DNA from 4 places in the Dickeya parazeae Ech586 genome. Region 3 is predicted to be linked to each of the others. Evidence: predicted binding sites of a transcription regulator. Region 3 holds the regulator's gene; each other region holds the start of a gene.

What was found. The regulator CRP, encoded in region 3, controls carbon source genes, mostly activating them, when cyclic AMP is high. The targets are predictions, from matches to a motif close to ATGTGANNNNNNTCACAT.
Region 1: DD586_RS13005 (beta-galactosidase) is a predicted target of CRP. The motif match lies at 2,116-2,133, and genes of this name have one in related genera.
Region 2: DD586_RS11660 (sugar transporter) is a predicted target of CRP. The motif match lies at 3,570-3,587, and genes of this name have one in related genera.
Region 4: rbsD (D-ribose pyranase) is a predicted target of CRP. The motif match lies at 2,253-2,270, and genes of this name have one in related genera.

Annotation. Positions count from the first base shown of each region.
Region 1 covers NC_013592.1:2,964,397-2,970,595, reverse strand. Annotated here, with positions in the region: gene DD586_RS13005 (beta-galactosidase) at 1-1,967, opposite strand, end outside; gene DD586_RS13000 (LacI family DNA-binding transcriptional regulator) at 2,156-3,229, opposite strand; gene cuyB (cysteate racemase) at 3,312-4,028, opposite strand; gene hypT (hypochlorite stress DNA-binding transcriptional regulator HypT) at 4,179-5,072, shown strand; gene DD586_RS12985 (dicarboxylate/amino acid:cation symporter) at 5,131-6,199, opposite strand, start outside.
Region 2 covers NC_013592.1:2,663,991-2,670,189, forward strand. Annotated here, with positions in the region: gene DD586_RS11650 (HAD-IIIC family phosphatase) at 1-1,550, opposite strand, end outside; gene DD586_RS11655 (beta-ketoacyl-[acyl-carrier-protein] synthase family protein) at 1,852-2,877, opposite strand; gene DD586_RS11660 (sugar transporter) at 3,644-4,831, shown strand; gene DD586_RS11665 (amino acid permease) at 4,900-6,199, opposite strand, start outside.
Region 3 covers NC_013592.1:4,290,854-4,297,052, reverse strand. Annotated here, with positions in the region: gene DD586_RS18755 (aminodeoxychorismate synthase component II) at 1-247, shown strand, start outside; gene argD (bifunctional acetylornithine/succinyldiaminopimelate transaminase) at 381-1,604, shown strand; gene crp (cAMP-activated global transcriptional regulator CRP) at 1,689-2,321, opposite strand; gene DD586_RS18740 (OsmC family protein) at 2,651-3,058, shown strand; gene DD586_RS18735 (phosphoribulokinase) at 3,148-4,017, opposite strand; gene DD586_RS18730 (YheU family protein) at 4,192-4,428, opposite strand; gene DD586_RS18725 (hydrolase) at 4,425-5,423, opposite strand; gene DD586_RS18720 (LysE family translocator) at 5,542-6,147, shown strand.
Region 4 covers NC_013592.1:4,736,787-4,742,985, reverse strand. Annotated here, with positions in the region: gene kup (low affinity potassium transporter Kup) at 179-2,047, shown strand; gene rbsD (D-ribose pyranase) at 2,355-2,774, shown strand; gene rbsA (ribose ABC transporter ATP-binding protein RbsA) at 2,782-4,287, shown strand; gene rbsC (ribose ABC transporter permease) at 4,295-5,263, shown strand; gene rbsB (ribose ABC transporter substrate-binding protein RbsB) at 5,290-6,180, shown strand.

The DNA.
Region 1 (6,199 bases), 1.3 Mb from region 3:
CGGAACAGGTATTCACTGGTGACATTCAGCGTCAGCGGGGCGTCGTCATGGTGGCTGAACTGGAAAAATTGCTGGGCGCGCTGGGCTTCGTACAGCGCCGGGTGCGGTGTACGGTCAGGGAATACCAGACCATTGAGACAGAACTGACGGTCGTTCGGTTTATCACCAAAGTCACCGCCATAGGCCCAGTGTGTTTTGCCGTCTTGTTCACGTACCAGCGCTTGGTCCACCCAATCCCAGACAAAGCCGCCTTGCAGACGCGGGTACTGGCGGAATGCCTGCCAGTAACGGTCAAATCCGCCAAAACTGTTGCCCATCGCGTGCGCGTATTCACACAAAATCAGCGGACGATGTTCGCCCGGCAGGCCAATCCATTTTTTGATTGACCATTTCGGGACGGCGGGGAAGGGCTGGTCTTGATCGACGCGGGCATACATCGGGCACAGAATATCGGTCGCTGGCGTATTGGCACCGCCGCCCTCGTATTGCACCGGTCGGGTGGGATCATGTTGTTTCACCCATTGATAAAGCGCGCTATGGGTGTGGCCGTAACCCGATTCATTTCCCAGCGACCAGATAATAATGCAGGGGTGATTGCGGTCGCGTTGCACCATGCGAGTGACGCGTTCGGCGTAAGCGGGTAACCAGCGCGGGTCGTCGGACAGGCGGCTCATCGGCTGCATGCCGTGGGTTTCGATATTGGCTTCATCGACCACGTATAAGCCATAGCGGTCGCACAGCCGATACCACAACGGATGATTGGGGTAGTGGGAGCAGCGTACCGCGTTGAAGTTGTGCTGTTTCATCAGCAGGATATCCTGCCGCATGGTCGCTTCATCGATCGCTTGACCGTGCTGCGGGTGGTGCTCATGGCGGTTAGCACCGCGGATCAGCAGCGGTTGACCGTTGAGCAGCAACAAGCCGTTACGGATGGTGACCTCACGAAAACCGACGTCATAGGCTTCTGCTTCCACCAGCGAGCCGTTGCACTCCAGTGCCACTACCGCCCGGTATAGATTGGGCTCTTCCGCGCTCCACAACGCGGGCTGCGCCACTTCCAGTTGCAGACTCAGCCTGTCGTGATAGGCGCCGCGCTCATCTATCGCCGGGGTGCCGAGCGGTTTGCGTTGTTCTCCCACCAGGTGTTCGCCCCGCCATAACTGTACCGCCAGTTGCCAGTGTTCAGCCTGGTCTTCCGGCAGGTTGGCCAGGGCAGTGACGCACAATGTCCCCTGAGTGTAGCTGTGTCGCAGCGGCGTGGTGAGTTGCACGTCACGCAGGTGTACCACCGGTTTATGCAGCAGGTAGACATCACGATAAATGCCGCTCATGCGCCACATATCCTGATCTTCCAGATAGGTGCCGTCAGACCAATGCAACACCATCACTGCCAGTCGGTTTTCGCCCACGTGCAGGCAAGGTGTCAGGTCGAACTCCGCTGGCAGGCGGCTATCCTGAGAATAACCGACCCATTGACCGTTGCACCACAGGTGAAACGCAGAGTTAACGCCGTCGAATACGATGCGGGTCTGCCCTTGTGCCAGCCAATCAGGGGTGACTGAAAATGTGAGCGAGTAACACCCGGTAGGGTTGTCTTCTGGTACGAATGGCGGGTTGACGGGAATAGGGTACTTAACGTTAGTGTAAATCGGCGCGTCGTATCCTGCTAACTGCCAGTTAGAGGGAACGGTAATCCGTTCGGCATCGTTTAAATCCTGTGTCAGCCACTGTTCCGGTACCGCTTGCGGACGATCAAAATAGCTGAAGGTCCATTCGCCATTCAGTAACTGACGCCGGTCAGAAGGCTTATCGTCGCGTGCCGCGTTAAGGTCACGCCAGCTGGAAAAAGGCGGATGGGCATCCAGACGACGGATGTGCGGGCAGGCCGGGTTTTCCCAGTCGCGTCTGGCCAGAATATCCGCCAGCGAGATGTCGGATAGCGGAACATAAGCGGAAACAGTGGACATAAAGCAGGCTTTCCTTTATTGGCTGAGTTGGCTGCAAATGAATGGCTGAAAACAGTTGATGAGAGGATAAATGAAATTGTTATCCGCTCACAATTTTATTGTCAGGATCGCGGCTTGCCGGGTATGAGTAAAGTGCAGCGATGCCGGAAAGTGGTATCGATCACAAAACCGGTATCCGCAGGGAACGGTTAACGCTGTAACTGCCGTGCCAGGCTAATCAACTGCTGGGCGACATCCTGCGGAGACAGAGTAGAAGGGCGCCAGACCGCCGTGGTCTGACGTGGTATCAGGGTCGTTTTTAACCGCAGTGGCGCTGGCGTGTGCGGATGTTGCAGACACTCCAGTAGCCGATTGACGCTTTCCCGGCCCAGTTGTCTGAAATCCTGACGGATGGTGGTTAACGGCGGCTGGAAATAGGCGCTGTCGCGGGTATCGTCAAAACCGATGACCGAAATCTGCTCCGGTACACGCAAGCCGTATTCATGAATCGCCCGCAGAACGCCCAACGCCATCTGGTCGTTGGTAACGGCGATTGCGGTGGGGCGGATTGAATGTGCCAGCAGTAAATGTGCCTGCTGATACCCTGAACTGGCGCTCCAGTCGCCTTCGGCGATGGCACAAGGGGTTAACAGGTTGGCGGCTAGCGCTTTCTGCCAGCCCTCGTAACGCAAACGTGCCGACACCGAGCTTTGCGGACCGGTCAGCAGGGCGATTCGACGGTGCCCCATTTCTACCAGATGGTCGATAGCCAGCTTCGCGCCCTGTTGCGGGTCGAACATTACGCTTGGCAGGTTGGCGCTGGGGGCGGTGTCGAGAAACAGCGCCGGTGTGGCAGCACACAACTGATAGATGTGCTCGGCCTCCTCTTGCTCCAGCGGCACGTTGATGATCACGCCATCTACCCGCTGTGACAGTAATTCGCTAACGGCACGCTGGACGTCATTACCATCGGCAGCGCGCAACATGGAGATCACCACTGTGAACCCCAATTCGCTGGCGGTTGTTTTGATGGCGGCGGCGATTTGGGATGGCGCATGCAGCGATAGATCAATTGTCGCCAACCCAATAGTCGTGGCACTGCGGCGCGCCAGTTGTTGTGCGACCCGGTTGGGGATGTAGTGGAGCGCAGCCATCGCCTGCTCCACCTTTTCCCGCGTGCGTATCGATACATGAGGTGCTTGATTCAGCACCCGGGAAACGGTTTGGTATGACACACCGGCGTAAGCTGCTACGTCATTGAGCGTTACTGGTTTTGCTTTCATGATGCTCTGTTAGTCGGTCTCTGCATTGTCACCTGACGTTATCATAACAAATGCTGGACATACCGTGGTCAACAGAGAAAAATTACGCCGCAACGGGGGAATGCGTTACCTGCCGGTAATACCAGGCGATGGTTTGTTTGATCAGCGCATCGGTGGCATCCAGGTAGGCATCGGGTGTGGCGCTCACTTCTGCCTCCAGAATCAGCGGTAACTCGGTGCAACCCAGAATGATTTTCTCTACCCCTTGCTGGCGCAGCGAGTCGACGACCGGCAGCAGTAGTGCGCGAGACTGGCTGAAATCGCCTGCTTTATAAGCATAGATACTGTTCATGACCGCCTGCTGTTGTGCATCGTCAGGCAGGGTGCTGCGCACCTGCTGACCACTGAGCGCATGCTGGTAGATATTGCCACGCACGGTCGCGGTCGTTGCCAAAATACCGACGTGATGGACGCGCTGTTCAGCAACCTGCTGGCAGGCGGCATCAATAATGCTGATCATGTCTACCTGAGTATGCCGCTTCAAATCCTCGAACCAGTAGTGCGCGGTATTGCAAGGAATGATGATGCAGGTGGCTCCGGCGTTTTCCAGAATTCTCATGTACTCAATCATCTTTTTCAGCGGCGACGGGCTGTGATTAAGAATGCACTGGGTACGGTCCGGAATATCCGGGATAGACACGGCGATCATTGGAATATGTTCCTGATCCTTACGCGCCGGGGTCTGCCGGATAAGTTTTTGCATGGCGTCTACGGTGGCACCCGGCCCCATGCCGCCAAGAATTCCGATTACAGGGTTCACGTTTCCCGCCTCACTACGAATAGTCTGGAGTGGAAAAATCATCGCACAGCGCCCGGAAATGTGAATTGCGAAATTCCCATCCTCTATGTATTTTTTGCATAACACGACCAGTATTATGCGTATAATGAGTTTTCAAAACGGCGGTTGATGATGCTAAACAATATTGAAACCAAATGGTTATATGATTTCATTGCGCTGGAGGAACACCGCAGCTTTACCCTGGCGGCGGAGACACGGAACATCTCTCAGTCGTCGTTTAGCCGACGCATTCGGGCGTTGGAAGAGGCCGTAGGATTTGACCTTTTTGATCGCAGCGCACAGCCGTTGCAACTGACCGAGCAGGGGAAGATTTTTCATGCCCATATCCGCAATACCCTCGACGATCTGGAGTATCAGATTCATAAATTGCACGGCGGCAGTCACTATAAAAATAAGATAACGATTGCCGCAGCGCATTCGTTGTCGGTGTTTGTGATGCCGGAATTGCTGAAAGCCGTGCCGGATGTGCAAGAGAAAATCTTCTATGTCGAATCCATCGATGTCGATGATGCGGTTCTCAACCTTAAAGAGGGGCGCAGTGACTTCATTTTCTCTTTTTATAACGAGGAATTGATGTCAGAACCGTTTCGTCATACCCGCATTATGGATTCCACGTTATATCCGGTTTGCGCCTGCGACGCGCTCGGTAAACCGCGGTTTGATGCGCGTGCCGCCACATTGCCGTTACTCAATTATACCGATACCAGTTATATGGGCCGTCAGGTCAATCGCTACCTCTCCACGCTGACTCCTGAGCGTTTTACCGTGAGTTTTGTCTCCTCAATGAGTGATTTACTCAAACGCATGGTCAAGCAAGGTCACGGCATTGCCTGGTTGCCGGATTATTCGATCCGTGATGAGTTGGCGAACAAAGAGCTGACCGTGTTGAAGCTGGATAATGCGGTGATGAAGATGCAGGTGTATCTGTATCGATTGGATGCGCGGCTGAATGTGGCGTCGGAATCGTTCTGGCGGGCAATGACGGCACTTCGTCCGGCGCCATAAAAAACAGCGGCCGAATGGCCGCTGTCTGTGTGGTATACGCGTGATGGTATGGCGTGGATCAGGCCTCTTGTCTGGCCTGCTGCAATACCACTTCCGGCTCGGTTTCTTCTTCGTCGTCGGTGATGTCTTTTTCCAGACTGGCTACCACGGCGGTAGAGATACTGTTGCCGATAACGTTGGTCGCGGTGCGACCCATATCCAGGAACTGGTCGATGCCCAGAATCAGCAGGATACCGGCTTCCGGCAGGTTGAACATTGGCAGGGTAGCGGCAACCACCACCACAGAAGCACGTGCGACACCCGCCATCCCTTTACTGGTGATCATTAGCGTCAGCAGGATCAGGATTTGCTGGGTCATGCTCAGATCAATATTGTAGGCCTGAGCGATGAACAGGATGGCAAATGACTGGTACATCATAGAGCCATCAAGGTTGAAGGAGTAACCCAGCGGCAGCACGAAGCTGGTGATTTTCTTCGGTACACCGAAACGGGTCAGCGCCTCCATGGTTTTCGGATAGGCGGACTCGCTGCTGGCGGTAGCGAAGGCCAGCATGGTGGGTTCACGAATCAGGCGCGCCAGTACGGCAATAGAGCGGCCGAGGAAGGCGTAACCCACCAGGAACAACACCGCCCACAGCAGTGCCAGGCCCAGGTAAAACTCACCAATCAGCTTACCGAAGTCATAGATCAGCCCCAGACCCTGAGTGGTGATGGCGGAACCGATAGCGGCAAAGACGGCGATAGGTGCCAGCGCCATCACGTAATCGGTGACGCGGAACATCACTTTAGCCAGCTCTTCGATGGTAGACAGAATGAAGTTGGCCTGTTTGTTGTGGTGCTTGACGTAAGCCAGCGCCGAACCGAAGAACAGCGAGAACACCAGAATTTGCAGGATCTCGTTGTTGGCCATCGCTTCCACAATGCTTTTCGGGAAGATATGGCTGATGAAGTTCTTCAGTGTGAAACCATCGGTATTCAGACCGGTAGTGACGTGGCTGGCCGAGGCCACCAGGTTCATGCCGGTGCCCGGCTGGAAGAAGTTCGCCAGCATCATACCTATCAGCAATGACAGGAAAGACGCGGTAACAAACCAGGTCATGGCTTTGAGACCAACGCGACCTACGGCA
Region 2 (6,199 bases), 1.6 Mb from region 3:
AACCAGCGCATCGCCGCGAACTCGATTTGACGCCCGAAGATACGGCAGCTCATGATGAAGTTATCGATATGACAGCCATCGCTGTCGAAACGCAGGAATATCGCGCCGATAGTGCCGTAGTCGCCGATGCGGTCGCGGCACGCCAGCGTAAACGCCTGATACCCTTCCCGAGCCAGATAACCCGCCACATCCTGTGAGCTCATTCGTTGTGTCGTCATGTTGAACTGGTTGGTGCGCAGCGTCAGTTGTGATACGCGATCCAACGTGGACTCATCCACCGGCTGGATAGTCAGCGTCATCTCCAGACTGCTCAGAAAGGCGTGGTCGTCTTCAAACTCTTTTTGCAGTTCAGTACGACGCTTGTTCTGCGCGTAGCTCAGATTGCGCATGCGGTCATCACTACTGATGGTTGGACGCAGGAAATAGTCGGCCGCGATCAGCGTGGCGACGTTCTCTGCCGCATCGCCGGAAAAATCCATCACGGTGATGTCCGGAATGCGGGCTTTGACTTCCGCGCATTCGAACGCCGAGTCATCGATAAACAGCATGTGTTCCGGAGAAATGTTTAACTCGCTGGCAATACTCAGAATGTTGCCGCTTTTCGCCTGCCAATTGGCGCAGACCACGGAAAACTTATCCAGCGAAATGCGCATCTCGTCGGCTCGGCGTTTAAACGCCTCTTCCACATTCTCCAGGTTGTTTTTGCTACAAATCGCCAGAATGACACCCTGATCGTACAGGTTGCGCAGGTACTCCTGATAACGCAGATGCCCAGTGCCGATATGTTTATCGGCCATCAGAATGCCGTCAACGCCGTCGTCTGCCAGAATGCCCTTCCACAAGGTATTATCCAGATCGCTGACCACGCATTTCAGCGTTTTCCCTAGCGCTTGTCGGATAGCACCGACACCAACGCGTGCAATGGCGTCCAACGCGTCCAGACCGACGCCCAGCCCCAGCAGTTGCGCCGTCCGGCTGGTGGCGGGGTCCTCCACCGTTCCACCGGCTTCCTGTAAAGAAACCACCGTCACGCGGTCTTCTGTCTGTTCCAGCGTCAGGAGATGGTCGTTGAACTCGTTGATCAACTGTTTCACCACCGCTCGCTGATCTTGTGCGATGATCTGTTTGAGTTGCGACTCACCAATATGGATGGTGTTCAGCACCAGGCGGGCATCACAACTGGCAGTAGAAAAATTCAGCAGATACGCCAGTCGTTTTTTTTGCTCGTGGATATTTTCACGGATATCGTCCACCGCCAGCAGAGAACCGATGTCGTTTTCGATAAAAGACGTATCCAGAACGTAGAAATGAAACTGTGCCCCGAACGCTTTGATGTCAGCAGCATTCCCCAACACATGGGGAAAATAGTCGCTGTAAATACCATCATAAAAAGAAGGATAACAACCCAGAGCATTCAGGTTAAACGTAATCAGGTCATTCAATGCTTTGTGATTGAAGTTACTGAATGTGGCTATATTAACGATGTGCTTTCCTTCCGCCGTTATTTTTTTCGAGGCGGCAATACGGCTCAATGCATTATCCTGTTTCATAAATATCCTTATTCTCCTTGTCCCTGTCAGATTGCAGAGGCCCCCACTCGCGACGTGACCTGCCTATTCCTCCTGCCTGGCCATGCCTGATACCACCTGACAGCCCCTGACTGGCGGGCGTGTTGGCTCGCCTCCGGGCCATTACGGAGATCATGACCAGAACATTCACGCGGCTGTCATGCGACAAGGCCCGTGATGAGCCTTGTCTTGAAAAGCAAACGTATTGCGGTGCGTAATAAAAAGGCCGAACACTCTGCAATTTTACTTTGGGGAGTATCAATAAACGTCTTTTTATCTGATATTACAAAAGACCTTTCTTATTTCTTAGAATAAGACCACCTGCCAGCCAGCGTGACGATTCAACAGATATACCGATGGCACATTCATTGGCAAGTGAGATATCACTAAATTCTTTTATCTGGAAAAACAGCGCAGCATTGGCGGTGTTACCAATTTTATCCACCAGGCTGAATATCTCATCCCCTGTGTAGCCGATGTCAGATAAAATCTTTTCCAGCATGGAACCGGAGAGTTGTGGTGGAAGCAGCCAGTTTGGCCGACCACCTAATTTATCTGTTAATGCATTGAGCGTATCCTGGGTAATAACCGGGACCAGCTTTTCAATTAATTTATATTCTTCATTGAGCAAGGCGCCGTAATCGATGTCATTACGGGAGCCACGCCAACTCGCCAATTGCCCGACCGCTTCATCAACACCGAGATATTTAAAAGAGATGTGTTCAATCTCAATGCTGGATGCGGTTGACTGGCTGGAGACCAGACATCCTCCAACGCCGTCACCAAACAGCGTGTAATTCACCAGTTCCTTGGTATCTTTCTTACCAGAATGTTCCTCGAAGAAATTCAGGAACTTATAAGCCGTCTCAACCCCGATAACCAGGCCGTTTTCCAAACCATTGTCTGGCGTTGCCACCAGCTCGCGAGCCAGTTTGAGCGCCTGCACCGCACCGGAACACCCCGAAACAATCTGGTAGGTTTCAATCGGCCCAAAATTCATGGCATGGCATGCCTGATTGACACTACTTGGCAAAAGCGTATCCGGCGTAGCAGAGGCTACGATAATAAAATCGATACGTTCTTTATTTATGCCAGCACTGGCAAGCAGTTTCTTGATGACGATAGTAATTAACTCTGCTGATGACGCAATGGATTTACCGGTATTCATATTAACAGCAAAATGTCGGCCAGTATTTCCGAAGAGTTTTTTAATTAACTCAGGCTTAAATCCAATCTTATTCCCCAATTCCTGATTGCTAATAATCGGACCAGGCAAATGGGTTTCCACCGCATTAATATATACGCTCATATCTGTTCCCTCATCGAAGCTTGTGACAAAGGTCTCATACTCGTTTTTGTTTTGCAACTACAAATTCAATTACCATTATAAAAAATTACCCCATCTTATCTATTCCATCACTGAGGGAAAATAATTATTACCAGGGTAATTTTTAGATATGCCAATTTCTTTTTTCCATGTTAACGTTTTGTTGAATTAACCAGTAATCCCGTAAGGATGATAATAACCGCCCACGCTGACAACGTAGTGATGACGGGATAAGTCCACATATCATAACCAATAACGCCAAAAACAGTCACAACTCCATAAAATGGAGTACCGTGAATGCCCGATATAACGTTATAACCTTCCCAAACACCACTGGCATTCCGGTTAAAAATATAAGACGTAAAAAAAGTGTCATATATTCGAAGCAAAGATTATTCATAAAAAGTATTTTCAGCGCGCCACAATAACACCACTTAAATAACCAGCCACCAAAATAAACAAAAAACACTTCTTTATGTAGCTTATCTAAAAATGAGCGATAGAAATAAGCCAGTGATATTTATTATATTATATAGTTTTGGCGCTGAATTATTGGAGGAAAAATTCTGCCTATAATAAAACCAGACTATTTTTACCACAGTGTCTGCATGATGCGCGGCCAGTGCGTTATCACAAGGCGCTCCTGCGCTGCACGATGCTGTCTTCTGACTGAAATGTGATCGTAATCGCATTTTCACCCACAATTAACTACAATAGCACGCTCGTCACACCCGTTCAGGATCCTGCTATGACATCCGCTTCCCCTTCACGCGCCACCGCCTGGTTACGCGTGGTGACGCTGGCCGTGGCCGCATTTATTTTTAACACCACGGAGTTTATTCCGGTGGGGCTGCTCAGTGACATCGCCAATACCTTTGCCATGAAAACCGAAGATGTTGGGCTGATGATCACCATTTATGCCTGGATAGTGGCGCTCGCCTCGCTGATCTGCATGTTGCTGACCAGCGGTATTGAACGCCGTAAATTACTGATCGGGCTGTTCAGCCTGTTTATCCTCAGCCATTTGCTGTCTGCCGTCGCCTGGAACTTTACCGTGCTGGTCATTTCCCGAGCCGGTGTCGCACTGACGCACTCGGTATTCTGGTCTATTACCGCCTCACTGGCGATTCGTATGGCTCCCCACGGCAAGCGGGCACAGGCATTGGGGCTCATCGCCACCGGCTCGTCACTGGCGATGGTACTGGGGCTGCCGCTGGGGCGGGTTATTGGCCAATACCTCGGCTGGCGAATCACCTTTCTGACTATCGCCGCAGGCGCGACCATTGCCATGATCCTGCTGGCACGTTTGCTGCCATTACTGCCGAGCGAGCATTCCGGCTCCTTGTCCAGTGTGCCGAAACTGTTCCGCCGCCCGGCGTTGGTCGGTATCTACCTGTTGACCGTCGTGGTCGTGACGGCGCACTTCACGGCTTACAGCTACATTGAACCCTTTATCCAGACTGTGGCCGGTCTGCCGGAAAATTTCACCACCCTGATTCTGTTGCTATTCGGGTGCGCCGGTATTGTGGGCAGTATGCTCTACAGCCGCTACAGCGAGCGTTTCCCGCTGGCGTTTCTGGTGACAGCCATGCTGTTGTTGTTAGGCTGTCTGACATTGCTGATGCCGCTGTCTGCCCACCCCTTCAGCCTGACGTTGCTGTGTCTGGTCTGGGGACTGGCAATGATGGCGATTGGCCTGGCGATGCAAGCCAAAGTCCTGTCACTGGCGCCTGATGCCAGCGATGTCGCCATGTCGATTTTCTCCGGCTTGTTCAATCTTGGTATCGGCGGTGGCGCACTGTTGGGGAGCCAGGTGAGTCTGCATCTGGGCATGGATAAAATCGGTTATATCGGCGCACCGCTGGTGCTGTTTGCGCTGGTTGCCCTGCTGCTCACGGTTTATCGCAGTGTGCGACTGGTGCATTCCCGCATCTGAGTACGACGTCTTTTGGGCGTAAAAAAAGCCAGTCGGTAATCCGGCTGGCTTTTTGGTTTAGAGGACCGTTATTTGTATTCCGGGAAGGTCATCTCGCTGTATTTCACTACCCGTGATTTTCTCACCAGACGATAGCCCAGCCAAATCACCAGAAACAGCGGAATACCGATGTACGTCGCCGTCACCGCATACCAGTCAATCTTATCAGCCAGAAACGCCTGATAGTTCTGCCCCAAGGTAATGACCAGGCAGAGTATAAAAGCAAAGATAGGCCCTAACGGGAAAAAGCCGGAACGGTACGGCAGTGCCTTCAAGTCATGCCCTTGCGCGACATAACCACGGCGAAAACGGTAGTGGCTGATGGCAATACCCAGCCAGGCGATAAACCCGGTCATACCGGAGGTATTCAGCAACCACAGATACACTGTCTGATTGCCAAACATCGACGACAGGAAACACAGACCTGCGACCACCGTGGTAGCGTACAACGCATTACGTGGTACCCCACCTTGAGAAAGTTTGCCGAAACACGCCGGTGCCTTACCTTCCTGCGCCAGCGTGAACAACATACGGGTGGAGGCATACATACCGGAGTTACCTGCCGACAACACCGCCGTCAGGATAACCGCATTCATGACTGCCGCAGCCGACAGTAAGCCAGCATTCTCAAACACCAGCGTGAACGGGCTGACGCTGATATCTTTCACATCGTTACGCAGCAGGTTAGGGTCGGTATAAGGAACCAGCAGGCTGATAATCAGAATCGCGAAGATATAAAACAGCAGGATACGCCAGAATACCTGACGAATAGCACGCGGAATGTTAGTCTGCGGATCTTGGGACTCCCCAGCCGCCACACCAATCAATTCGGTGCCCTGAAACGAGAAGCCGACGATCATGGCGACACCGATCATCGCGGAAAATCCGCCAGCAAACGGCGCATCGCCAATCTGCCAGTTATGCCAGCCCGCATGTTCACCACCGCGCAGAATACCGATAATCATCAGCACCCCAATGGCGATGAACAGAACCACGGTGATCACCTTAATCAGCGAGAACCAGTATTCCGCTTCACCAAAGCCTTTCACCGAAATGTAGTTCAGCAAAAACATCAGCGACAGGAACAACGCACTCCAGACCCAGCCAGGCACTGATGGGAACCAGTACCCCATGACCAGTTGTGCCGCCACCAGGTCAACGGCGATGGTAACCGCCCAGTTGTACCAATAGTTCCAGCCCAGCGCGAAACCGAATCCCTCTTCCACATAGCGTGCGCCATAGGTGGAGAACGAACCAGACACCGGCATAAATGCCGCCAGCTCGCCAAGACTGGTCATCAGGAAATAGACCATCAGGCCGATCAACGCA
Region 3 (6,199 bases):
CGGGCGCGGTGTGTTCGCCGGGCTGGCAAACCCGCTCACTGTCACGCGTTACCATTCGCTGGTGTTGGAAAAAAATACGCTGCCTGACTGTTTTGAGGTCACTGCATGGACTGAGTTTGACGGTGATATCGACGAGATCATGGGGATACGTCATCGCTCGTTGCCGCTGGAAGGTGTGCAGTTTCATCCAGAAAGCATCCTCAGCCAGCAAGGGCATCAGCTATTGAAAAATTTCCTTGATTTATAGTCGGATAGCGCAGGTCAGGACGGGTGTATCGGATTAGCGATTGCCTATTTTTGATTTTTTATGCATATTTATTGATTATATTTTCACTTAAAATCTTCACTCCACACTACGGGATATGACAACGGGGCAGCAAATGGCGACAGAGAAAGCAGCAGTAACACGGGATACTTACGATAAGGTAATTCTTCCGGTTTATGCACCCGCGCAGTTTGTGCCGGTAAAAGGCAAAGGGAGCCGTGTCTGGGATCAGCAGGGCAAAGAATATATCGATTTCTCCGGCGGCATCGCGGTAACGGCGCTGGGACATTGCCATCCGGCGTTGGTGGCGGCGTTGAAAGAGCAGGGTGAAACCCTGTGGCACACCAGCAACGTATTCACCAACGAACCGGCGCTGCGTCTGGCGACCAAACTGATCAACGCCACGTTTGCCGATCGTGTGTTTTTCGCCAACTCCGGTGCAGAAGCCAATGAAGCGGCGTTCAAACTGGCACGGCATTACGCCATTACCCGTCATAGCCCGTACAAAACCAAGATAATCTCGTTTTACCAGTCGTTTCATGGTCGCACCTTGTTTACCGTGTCGGTCGGTGGTCAGCCGAAATATGCCGATGGCTTCGGCCCGAAACCGGCGGATATCGTGCACGTGCCGTTCAACGACTTGGACGCGGTCAAAGCAGTAATGGATGACCACACCTGTGCCGTGGTGTTGGAGCCGATTCAGGGCGAAGGCGGTATTACGCCAGCGACACCGGCGTTCCTCAAGGGGGTGCGTGAGCTGTGCGATCAGTATCAGGCGCTGCTGGTGTTTGATGAAGTACAGTGTGGTATGGGCCGCAGCGGTAAGCTGTTCTCTTATATGCACTACGGCATCACGCCGGATATTCTGACCACCGCGAAAGCGCTGGGCGGCGGTTTCCCGATCAGCGCCATGCTGACCACGGAAGAGATTGCGTCGGTGATGGCGGTTGGGACACACGGCACCACCTATGGCGGCAACCCGCTGGCTTGCGCGGTGGCGGAAGCGGCGCTGGATGTGATCAATACACCGGAAGTGCTGTCCGGCGTGGTCGATCGCCATGCGCGTTTTGTGTCTGCGCTTGAGCGCATCAACGCCCAGTACGGTATTTTTGATGAAATCCGTGGCATGGGCCTGCTGCTGGGCGCACAGCTAAAACCGGCCTGGCATGGCCGCGCCCGTGATTTTCTGGCGGCATCGGCAGATCTGGGGTTGATGATTTTGGTGGCAGGGCCGGATGTGATCCGTTTTGTGCCGTCGCTGGTGATCACCCCGGAAGAGATCGACCAGGGGATGGCACTGTTTGAAAAAGCCGTGGCGCAGGTAGTGAAGGGCGCGTAATCGCGGTTGCCGCCTTTAGCTGAAGTGAAAAGAGCGTGCCATGTGGCACGCTCTTTTCACGTCTACAAGCTAGCTGATGATAAATCAGCGAGTACCATATACCACGATGGTTTTACCGTGGGCGGAGATCAGGTTCTGGTCTTCCAGCATTTTCAGAATGCGGCCGACAGTTTCGCGGGAACAGCCGACGATCTGGCCGATTTCCTGACGGGTGATCTTGATCTGCATACCATCCGGGTGGGTCATGGCGTCCGGCTGTTTGGCCAGATTAAGCAGGGTTTGCGCGATGCGGCCCGTCACGTCGAGGAACGCCAGGTTGCCGACTTTTTGCGAGGTCACCTGCAGACGACGTGCCATCTGTGAGGACAAGCGCATCAGAATGTCCGGGTTGACCTGGATGAGCTGGCGGAATTTTTTATAGGAGATTTCAGCAACTTCACAGGCTGTTTTCGCCCGGACCCACGCACTGCGTTCCTGCCCGTCTTCAAACAAGCCAAGTTCGCCAATAAAATCGCCCTGATTCAGATAAGACAGAATCATTTCCTTGCCTTCTTCATCCTTGATCAGCACGGCAACCGAGCCTTTCACGATGTAGTAAAGCGTCTCTGCTTTTTCACCCTGGTGGATTAGGGTGCTCTTCGATGGGTACTTGTGAATGTGGCAATGAGAAAGGAACCATTCGAGAGTCGGGTCTGTTTGCGGTTTGCCGAGAACCATTCGCTGTTATCCTCTGTTGTTAATTCACTGCGCAAATCACAGGGCTCAGAGTTCCCTGTACGGCGTGATAACATAGTTATAATTCAATTCCGTCCTGGCGGAATGACGTCAGGGAATATACTGAGGCTGTCTATCAGATGACGCCAGTAAGCCGGTGGTGGGTCAGGCATCGGCTCAACAACACATGCCGGTTTACGCTTTTGTTTGTAACACAGGTTGAGTGTAGTGTCTTGTGTTGTCTCGCTTCAGCATGATTAAGCTCTGATTATCAGGCTTTTTTGTACATAAGCGATGTAAAATTTCAAAAATAATTGATTGAGGACAAAATTATGCAGGCGCGGGTGAAATGGGTTGAAGGGTTAACGTTTCTTGGTGAATCCGCTTCCGGACATCAACTGCTGATGGATGGCAACGCAGGCGATAAAGCGCCCAGCCCGATGGAAATGGTACTGATGGCCGCAGGCGGATGCAGCGCCATCGATGTGGTGTCTATCCTGCAAAAAGGCCGTCATGACGTGGTGGATTGTGAAGTCCGCCTGACGTCTGAACGCCGTGAGGAGGCACCGCGCCTGTTCACCGCCATCAACCTGCATTTTATCGTCACCGGCAAGGGCTTGGGCGATAAAGCCGTGGAGCGCGCGGTGTCGCTGTCAGCCGAAAAATACTGCTCTGTGGCGTTGATGCTGGGAAAAGCCGTGAACATCACCCACAGCCATGAAGTGATCGCGCTGGATTAAACACCTCTGCTCGCGGTGGTGTGCTGTCCTGGCCACCGCGTCGTTAAGCGCCGGTTTATCGGCGCTTATCATCGCTCTTATCGCCGGTGTCAGTCGATTTTATTGCCTTCCATCAACCGCTGCACCAGCGGCATCATGATCAACTCCATCGCCAGCCCCATTTTGCCACCCGGTACCACCAGCGTATTGATGTGGGAAATGAACGAGCCCTGCAACATGGCCAGCAGGTAGGGGTAATCAATGCGGTCCAGACCCTGAAAGTGGATCACCACGAAACTTTCGTCCATCGAGGGAATGGCTTTGGCGGCGAACGGGTTAGAGGTATCAACCGTCGGCACCCGCTGGAAGTTGATGTGGGTGCGGGAAAACTGCGGGGTAATATGGGTGATGTAGTCTTCCATCGAGCGCACGACGGAATCCATCACCGCCTCGCGGGAGTGACCGCGTTCGTTAACGTCGCGTACCAGCTTCTGAATCCATTCCAGGTTGACTATCGGCACCACACCGACCAGCAGGTCGACATGCCGGGCAACATCATGCTGCGCGGTGACCACGCCGCCGTGTAATCCCTCGTAGAACAGCAGGTCGGTCGGCTCTGGCATCGGCTCCCAGGGCGTGAAAGTCCCCGGCACCTGATTGTAGGGGATGGCTTCATCATAGGTGTGCAGGTATTTGCGGGTCTGTCCGGTGCCGCTACGACCGTATTCGATAAAGGTGTTTTCCAGTTGGCAGAAGTCGTTGGCTTCCGGCCCGAAATAGCTGATGTGACGCCCCAGATCCCGTGCCTTGCGGATCGCCATATCCATTTCCGGTCGGGTATAGCGGTGATAACTGTCGCCATCCACCAGCGCGGCGCGCAGATTCAGTTGCTGGAATATCTTGCGAAACGCCAGGCTGGTGGTCGTGGTCCCCGCGCCGCTGGAGCCGGTGACCGCGATAATCGGGTGCTGGTGCGACATGGTGTGTAACCTCCGATGTGTAGGGCAATCTTCGGTGAAGTCATCATTCGATGAGTAAGGGCTATGCCGTGCAGAGCCATCAGGCCATGTTATATCTGATCCATGTTAGATCTGATCATTGTTAGCATGTTTATCGCACACTGACACGGCAATTTACGTTTTTAAGCGATTGATTCAGGGCTGATACCGTTCATTATTGCTGAGCTGGCGGCGGGGCATGATATTGACGGTTTCATGCAATTCCGACCACACCAGGACGACCTCGCCGTGCGCCAGTTGCTGACGTATATCTGCCACTTTCTCTTCCAGTGTGCGCTCCTGCTCGCCGTAGTCGGTGCCTTCACGCAGGACGAACGATTCAATCAGATTTTGCAGTGTTTCCGGTGCCAGTTCTTGCCAGGGAATGATCATGCGTGCTGCTCCAGATAAGGGGTAAACCACTCGGGAATACGGTGCTCCAGCCACAATTCAGGCTGTCGCCAGGATCCGCCAACAAAACCGACATGACCGCCATGTTCCGTCAACTGGTAGTCGATATTGGTCGGGAGTTGCGAGACATCAGCGATGACTTCCGGCGTCATAAACGGGTCGTCTTTGGCGTGGATGACCAGTAATGGCTGGCGGATACGCGGCAGTAAAGGCAGGGCGCTGCTGCGTCGGTAATAATCGGTTGCGTCGGTGAAACCGTGCAGCGGTGATGTGACCAGCTCGTCAAACTCTCGCAGGCGATGCACCCGACGTAACCGACTGGCGGACACCGGCAGGCAATCGGGGTACATCGCCAACTTGTGCAAGGCGTTGCGACGCAGTGAATTCAGCAGATAGAACTGGTAGAGGCGTGAAAAACCCTGTTCCAGACGAGTGCTACACGGCTCGAGCATCAATGGCGCGGATACCACCGCCGCGGCATCCAACGGGCAGGACGCACCTTGTTGCGCCAGCAGGCAAGCCAGCATATTCCCACCCAGAGAAAACCCCGCCGCGACGGTGGGGACGTCACCCAGCGTCTGACGCAGCCAGTGCAGGAAGTAGCGTGCGTCTTCGGTTTCACTGGCGTGATACGCCCGTGGCAGGCGGTTCGGTTGTCCGCTGCAACCACGAAAGTGCATCACCACCGCCAGCCAGCCGCGCTGTTGGCAGGCGGCCATCAGTCCGTGGGCGTAAGGGCTGTGAAAACTGCCTTCCAGCCCGTGAAACAGTACCACACGGGGTTTATGTGCTGCGTGTTGTGGCGCTTCGCTCCAGGCCAGGTCGATAAAATCGCCGTCCGGCAAGGTCAGACGCTGCCAGACGGGTTTCAGAGCCGCATGACGGCGAAGCAGACGCGGTAGCAGCGTCTGAATATGCGGGTTGCGCCCACCCGGCAGGGGCTGAAAGCACGCATTACGGTAAGAAGAATTATTCATAAAAAGAGAGCCATGATGAAAAGAGGCATTGGGGCCCGCCGCGGCATGGTGAAGCACTTGTCTGCATCCTGTCGCGCTGCTAGGTTTAACGTCCCTTATGTTAAAGGATCGTCGTTTCATGGAGCACGTCAGCCTGTTTCTTTCAATGCTCGGTTTCTTGTGGGTCGCTGCCATTACACCTGGGCCCAATAATATGCTACTTACGGCCTCCGCAGCCAACTTTGGCGTATTACGCTCTATGTCGTTGATGCTGGGTATCATGATCGGTATGCAGAGCATACTGTTGTTGGTGGCACTGGGGCTGGGTAGCCTGATCCTGCTTTATCCCTCGCTGCATCTGGCGCTGAAGCTACTGGGCAGTGCCTATCTGCTGTGGTTATCGTGGAAGATTGCCACGGCGGCTTACGAAAAGCTGGATACCGAAACGGCACCGCCGCGGCCGATTCCGTTGTATCAGGGTGGGTTGTTGCAGTTCCTCAACCCCAAAGCCTGGCTGATGTCACTGGGCGCGGTCGCGGGGTTTAGCCTGTCTGGCGACGGCTATGTCGGGTCGGTGGTGGCCATCAGCGTGGCGATGGTGTGCGTTAATTTCGTGGCCGGGGTTATCTGGCTGGGATTTGGTGCGATGATCGGCCGCCTGCTGCAAAGTCCGCGTGCCTGGAAAGTATTCAACCTCGCGATGGGGTTACTGACCGCGACCTGCGTGCTGATGATCTGGCATTAATCATCGTGAAGAGCGTCTGAACAGCGGGCCACCGTATTGCGCCCGCCGTTCA
Region 4 (6,199 bases), 450 kb from region 3:
CATTAATTATTGTCACCATTGCTGGTGTTAATCAACAAAGGTGCCAGCCCTTAACAGAACCAAGGTAGTATTAAAAAATGGGCTTTTAACGTGATTTGTGCATACTGTGCGTTTTCGGGCTACTCCAACCAGAATAAGGCCCGATTTGTTAATGAATTGATAACAGAAGACAAGGTTTATGAATTCAGAACATAAACGTTCACTTCCAGCGGTCACGCTGGCTGCCATCGGTGTAGTGTATGGCGACATCGGCACCAGCCCGCTCTATACGCTCAGGGAGTGTCTTTCCGGGCAGTTTGGTTTCGGGGTTGAACCCGATTCCGTCTTTGGCTTTCTCTCACTGATATTCTGGCTGCTGGTGCTGGTCGTATCCCTTAAGTATCTCAGCTATGTCATGCGTGCGGATAACGCCGGTGAAGGGGGGATTCTGACGCTGATGTCGCTGGCCGGACGCAATACGTCCGATAAGATGACCGCGATAGTGGTGATAATGGGATTGATCGGCGGCAGCTTCTTCTATGGTGAGGTGGTGATTACCCCGGCGATTTCGGTGATGTCGGCGATTGAAGGGCTGGATATTGTTGCGCCGTCGCTGGATACCTACATCGTCCCTATTTCGATAGTGGTATTGACGCTCTTGTTTATGATTCAAAAGCACGGTACGGGGCGGGTCGGTAGTCTGTTTGCGCCGATCATGATGCTGTGGTTTTTGTCGCTCGGTGTGTTGGGGGCTCGCAGCATTATCGCCAATCCAGAGGTATTGCAGGCGCTCAATCCCCAATGGGCGATTAACTTTTTCATTCAGTATAAATCGGTGTCCTTCTTTGCGCTGGGGGCGGTAGTACTGGCGATCACTGGGGTTGAGGCGCTGTATGCCGATATGGGCCACTTTGGCAAACTGCCGATTCGTATCGCCTGGTTTTCAGCAGTTTTACCGTCGCTGGTGCTCAACTACTTTGGCCAGGGCGCACTGTTGCTGAAAAATCCAGAGGCTATCAAAAACCCGTTCTTCCTGCTGGCGCCGGATTGGGCGCTGATTCCGCTATTGGTGCTGGCTACGCTCGCTACCATCATCGCTTCTCAGGCAGTCATTTCCGGGGTGTTCTCGCTGACCCGCCAGGCGGTTCGTCTGGGGTATCTGCCGCCGATGCGCATCGTGCATACGTCAGATATGGAGTCTGGACAGATTTATATCCCGTTTATCAATTGGTTGCTGTATGTGGCGGTGGTAATCGTTATTATCAGCTTTGAGCATTCCAGCAATCTGGCTGCCGCTTACGGTATTGCGGTGACCGGCACGATGGTACTGACCAGCATCCTGTCTTGTACGGTGGCGCTGAAAAACTGGCACTGGTATCGCTATCTGGTCTGGTTGTTGCTGGTGGCTCTGCTGGCTATCGACTTGCCGATGTTCCTGGCCAACGTGGTGAAGATTATTTCTGGTGGCTGGTTGCCGCTGGCGCTGGGGATGGTGATGTTCATCATCATGACGACCTGGAAAAGCGAGCGTTTCCGGCTGTTACGCCGTATCCATGAGCATGGCAATTCGCTGGATGCGATGATCGCGTCGCTGGAGAAGAATCCGCCGGTGCGTGTAACAGGAACGGCTGTCTATCTGTCGCGTGCTACCCATGTCATTCCGTTTGCTTTGCTGCACAATCTGAAACACAACAAGGTACTGCATGAGCGCGTGGTGCTGCTGACCATGAGAACGGAAGACGCGCCTTATGTGCACAACGCCCGGCGTGTTTCGGTGGAGCAACTTTCCCCCACCTTCTGGCGTGTGGTCGCCAGCTATGGCTGGCGTGAAACGCCGAATGTGGAAGAGGTATTCCATCGCTGCTGGCAGGATGGATTGACCTGCCAGATGATGGAAACTACGTTCTTCTTGTCGAATGAATCGCTGATGATGGGCGCGCGTCCCTGGTATCTGCTTGTTCGCGGTAAGTTGTTCATGATGCTGAGCCGCAATGCGCTGCGCGCGGCGGATCAATTCGAAATTCCACCGAACCGGTTGATTGAATTGGGTATTCAGGTAGAAATCTGATTCCGGGCGAGTAGATAAATAAGCGGGTGAGGTCTAACAGGATCTCACCCGCTGTGGTATTGGCGGCCGTCTTCTTCCCCCCTACGGTTATCCTTGCGCGGATATAACATTCAATCTCCCCTAAAACCCTCCGGTTTTGTCCTGTCGCGTCTTTTTTATTGGTTTTAATAACTTAAAATCTTCCTTTTATTACGCCAACGAAACGTTTCGATAACGATCACATTTTCATAAGATAATCGTTGCCTTCTCCGGTTCTTTTTCTACACTTGCCCTATAAGCGAAACGTTTCGCTCTCAGGATAAACAACATGAAAAAAGGTGTGTTACTTCATTCCGATATTTCGTCGGTGATTTCCCAACTGGGACATACCGATCAGATTGTCATTGCTGACGCCGGTTTACCGATTCCAGCGACGACGGCCCGCATCGACCTGGCTTTGACCCATAACGTTCCTGGCTTCTTGCAGGTACTGGACGTGGTGACGGCGGAAATGCAGGTAGAAGCGGCGATTTTGGCTCAGGAAATCATTGAGAAAAACACCACGCTCCATGAAGCGTTATTAAAACAGTTAGCACAACTTGAACAACACCAGGGAAATACTATTTCACTGCATTACGTCAGCCACGAAGATTTCAAAAAACAAAGTGGTCAGAGCCGGGCCATTATTCGTACGGGGGAATGCTCTCCTTACGCGAATGTGATCCTTTGTGCTGGCGTCACCTTCTGAGGTAGCGATGCAACCTTTACTGCAATTGCAAGGCATCACCAAAACGTTCCCCGGCGTTAAGGCGCTGTCCGGCGCGGCATTGAATGTCTATCCGGGCAAAGTCATGGCGCTGGTGGGAGAAAACGGTGCCGGCAAATCCACCATGATGAAAGTGCTGACGGGCATTTATCGTCGGGATGCCGGGAGTATCCAGTTTTTGGGTAAGGATGTGGATTTCAGTGGCCCAAAAGCCTCTCAGGAAGCAGGGATCGGCATTATCCATCAGGAACTGAACCTGATTCCCCAGTTAACCATTGCGGAAAATATTTTCCTCGGCCGCGAATTTACCAACCGTCTGGGGCGTATTGACTGGAAGCGCATGTATGACGAGGCAGATAAGCTGCTCAAGCGTTTGAATCTGCGCTATGACAGTCGACGCCTGGTGGGGGAATTGTCGATTGGCGATCAACAGATGGTTGAAATCGCCAAAGTGCTGAGCTTTGAGTCTCGGGTCATCATTATGGATGAACCCACCGATGCGCTGACGGATACCGAAACCGCATCGCTGTTTAGTGTGATCAAAGAATTGCAGGCCCAGGGCTGCGGCATTGTTTATATCTCCCACCGACTCAAAGAGATTTTCGAAATCTGCGACGATGTGACCGTGTTCCGTGATGGCCAGTTTATTGGCGAGCGAGCGGTGAGTGAGTTACAGGAAGATTCGCTGATTGAAATGATGGTGGGACGTAAGCTGGAAGATCAGTACCCCCGTTTGAATCAGGCACCCGGCGACGTGCGTTTGCAGGTCAGCGAATTGTCCGGGCCAGGGGTGAATAACGTGAGCTTCACCCTGCGTAAAGGCGAGATTCTCGGGGTGGCCGGGCTAATGGGGGCCGGTCGCACCGAACTGATGAAAGTGCTGTATGGCGCATTACCGCGCACCCACGGCAACGTTTCCTTAGACGGTAAGAACATCGTGGCGCGCAGCCCACAGGACGGTCTTGCCAGCGGAATTGTGTATATTTCCGAAGACCGTAAGCGAGACGGGCTGGTGCTCGGCATGTCGGTAAAAGAAAACATGTCCCTGACGGCACTGCGTTATTTCAGCAACGCAGCAGGTTCGCTACGGCATGGCGATGAGCAGCAGGCGGTGGGCGATTTCATCCGCATGTTCAACATTCGCACTCCGTCCATGTCCCAGCCAATCGGGTTATTGTCCGGCGGCAATCAGCAGAAAGTGGCGATCGCCCGCGGGTTGATGACCCGTCCCAAAGTGCTGATTCTGGATGAGCCGACCCGTGGCGTCGATGTCGGGGCAAAAAAAGAAATCTATCAGTTAATCAACCAGTTCAAGCAAGAAGGGTTAAGCATCATTCTGGTATCGTCGGAAATGCCCGAAGTGCTCGGGATGAGCGATCGCATTATCGTCATGCACGAAGGGCGCCTGAGCGGTGAGTTCCCGATTGAACAGGCTACACAGGAAGCGCTGATGGCTGCGGCCGTTGGTAAGCAATACGGCGTAAAGCAGGAGTAAATCAGATATGAGTTCTCAAACTATCACAGCAAAGCGCTGGCTCAGCAAAGAGTGGCTGATGGAGCAAAAATCATTGATCGCCCTGCTGATTCTTATCGCTGTGGTGTCTTCAATGAGTCCCAACTTTTTTACCCTGAACAACTTGTTCAACATCCTGCAGCAAACCTCGGTAAACGCCATTATGGCGGTGGGAATGACGCTGGTTATTCTCACCTCCGGCATCGATTTGTCGGTAGGGTCGTTGCTGGCGCTGACAGGGGCGGTTGCCGCGTCTATCGTCGGACTTGAGATCAATGCGTTGGTGGCGGTATTCGCGGCGCTGGCGCTGGGGGCGGTCATTGGTGCGGGGACGGGGATTATCATTGCCAAGGGGCGGGTTCAGGCCTTTATTGCTACGCTAGTGATGATGTTGCTGCTACGTGGCGTCACGATGGTCTACACCAACGGCAGTCCTGTCAATACCGGTTTTTCCGATGCGGCAGATGCGTTGGGGTGGTTCGGCATCGGACGTCCTCTGGGAGTACCTACGCCTATTTGGATTATGGCAGTGGTATTCCTGGCAACCTGGTACATGCTGCACCATACCCGCATTGGTCGCTATATCTATGCGTTGGGCGGTAATGAAGCGGCAACCCGTCTTTCCGGGATCAGCGTTGATAGAGTCAAAATCGTTGTGTATTCGTTGTGCGGTTTGTTGTCGGCATTGGCAGGCATTATTGAAGTGGCCCGTCTGTCTTCAGCACAGCCAACAGCAGGGACGGGGTATGAACTGGATGCCATTGCAGCGGTAGTGCTGGGTGGTACCAGTTTGTCGGGTGGTAAAGGCCGCGTGGTGGGAACGTTAATCGGTGCCTTGATTCTGGGGTTCCTGAATAATGGACTTAACCTGTTAGGGGTTTCTTCTTACTACCAGATGATCGTCAAGGCGGTGGTTATTCTGCTGGCGGTTTTGGTAGATAACAAAGGCAGTAAATAACTTTTCATTCACACAGGAATTGAAATATGAACTTGAAGAAGATTGCTACTCTGGTTTCCGCTGTCGCGCTGAGTGCAACGGTCAGTGCCAATGCGCTGGCAAAGGATACCATTGCTCTTGTTGTTTCCACGCTGAATAACCCGTTCTTTGTGTCGTTGAAAGATGGCGCTCAGAAAGAAGCGGACAAACTGGGCTACAACCTGGTGGTGCTTGATTCCCAGAACAACCCGGCCAAAGAACTTTCCAACGTGCAGGATTTGACCGTTCGCGGCACCAAGCTGTTGCTGATCAACCCGACGGATTCCAACGCAGTAGGTAACGCGGTGAAACTGGCTAATCAGGCCAAAATTCCGGTTATCACGCTGGACCGTGTCGCTGCCAGTGGTGAAGTCGTTAGCCACGTTGCTTCCGACAACGCCTTCGGCGGTAAAGTTGCCGGCGATTTCATCGCTAAAAAACTGGGTGAAGGTGCCAAAGTTATTCAACTGGAAGGTCTGGCGGGTACGTCTGCCGCTCGTGAACGCGGCGCTGGCTTCATGAAGTCTGCCGAGAAGAACAAATTCAACATGCTGGCAAGCCAGCCTGCGGATTTCGACCGTACCAAAGGTCTGAATGTGATGCAAAACCTGCTGACCGCTCACCCGGATGTCCAGGCGGTATTCGCCCAGAATGACGAAATGGCGTTGGGTGCTCTGCGTGCCCTGCAGACAGCGGGTCGTGACAATGTGATGGTCGTTGGTTTCGATGGTACTGCTGATGGCTTGAAAGCGGTAGAAAGCGGCAAGATGGCGGCTACCGTGGCTCAGCGTCCTGATCAGATCGGTGTCATCGGCGTGGAAACGGCTGACAAGGTGCTGAAAGGCGAAAAAGTACAGGCGATCATCCCTGTCGACCTGAAACTGGTTACTAAGCAATAACATCATCAAAACGTAATAC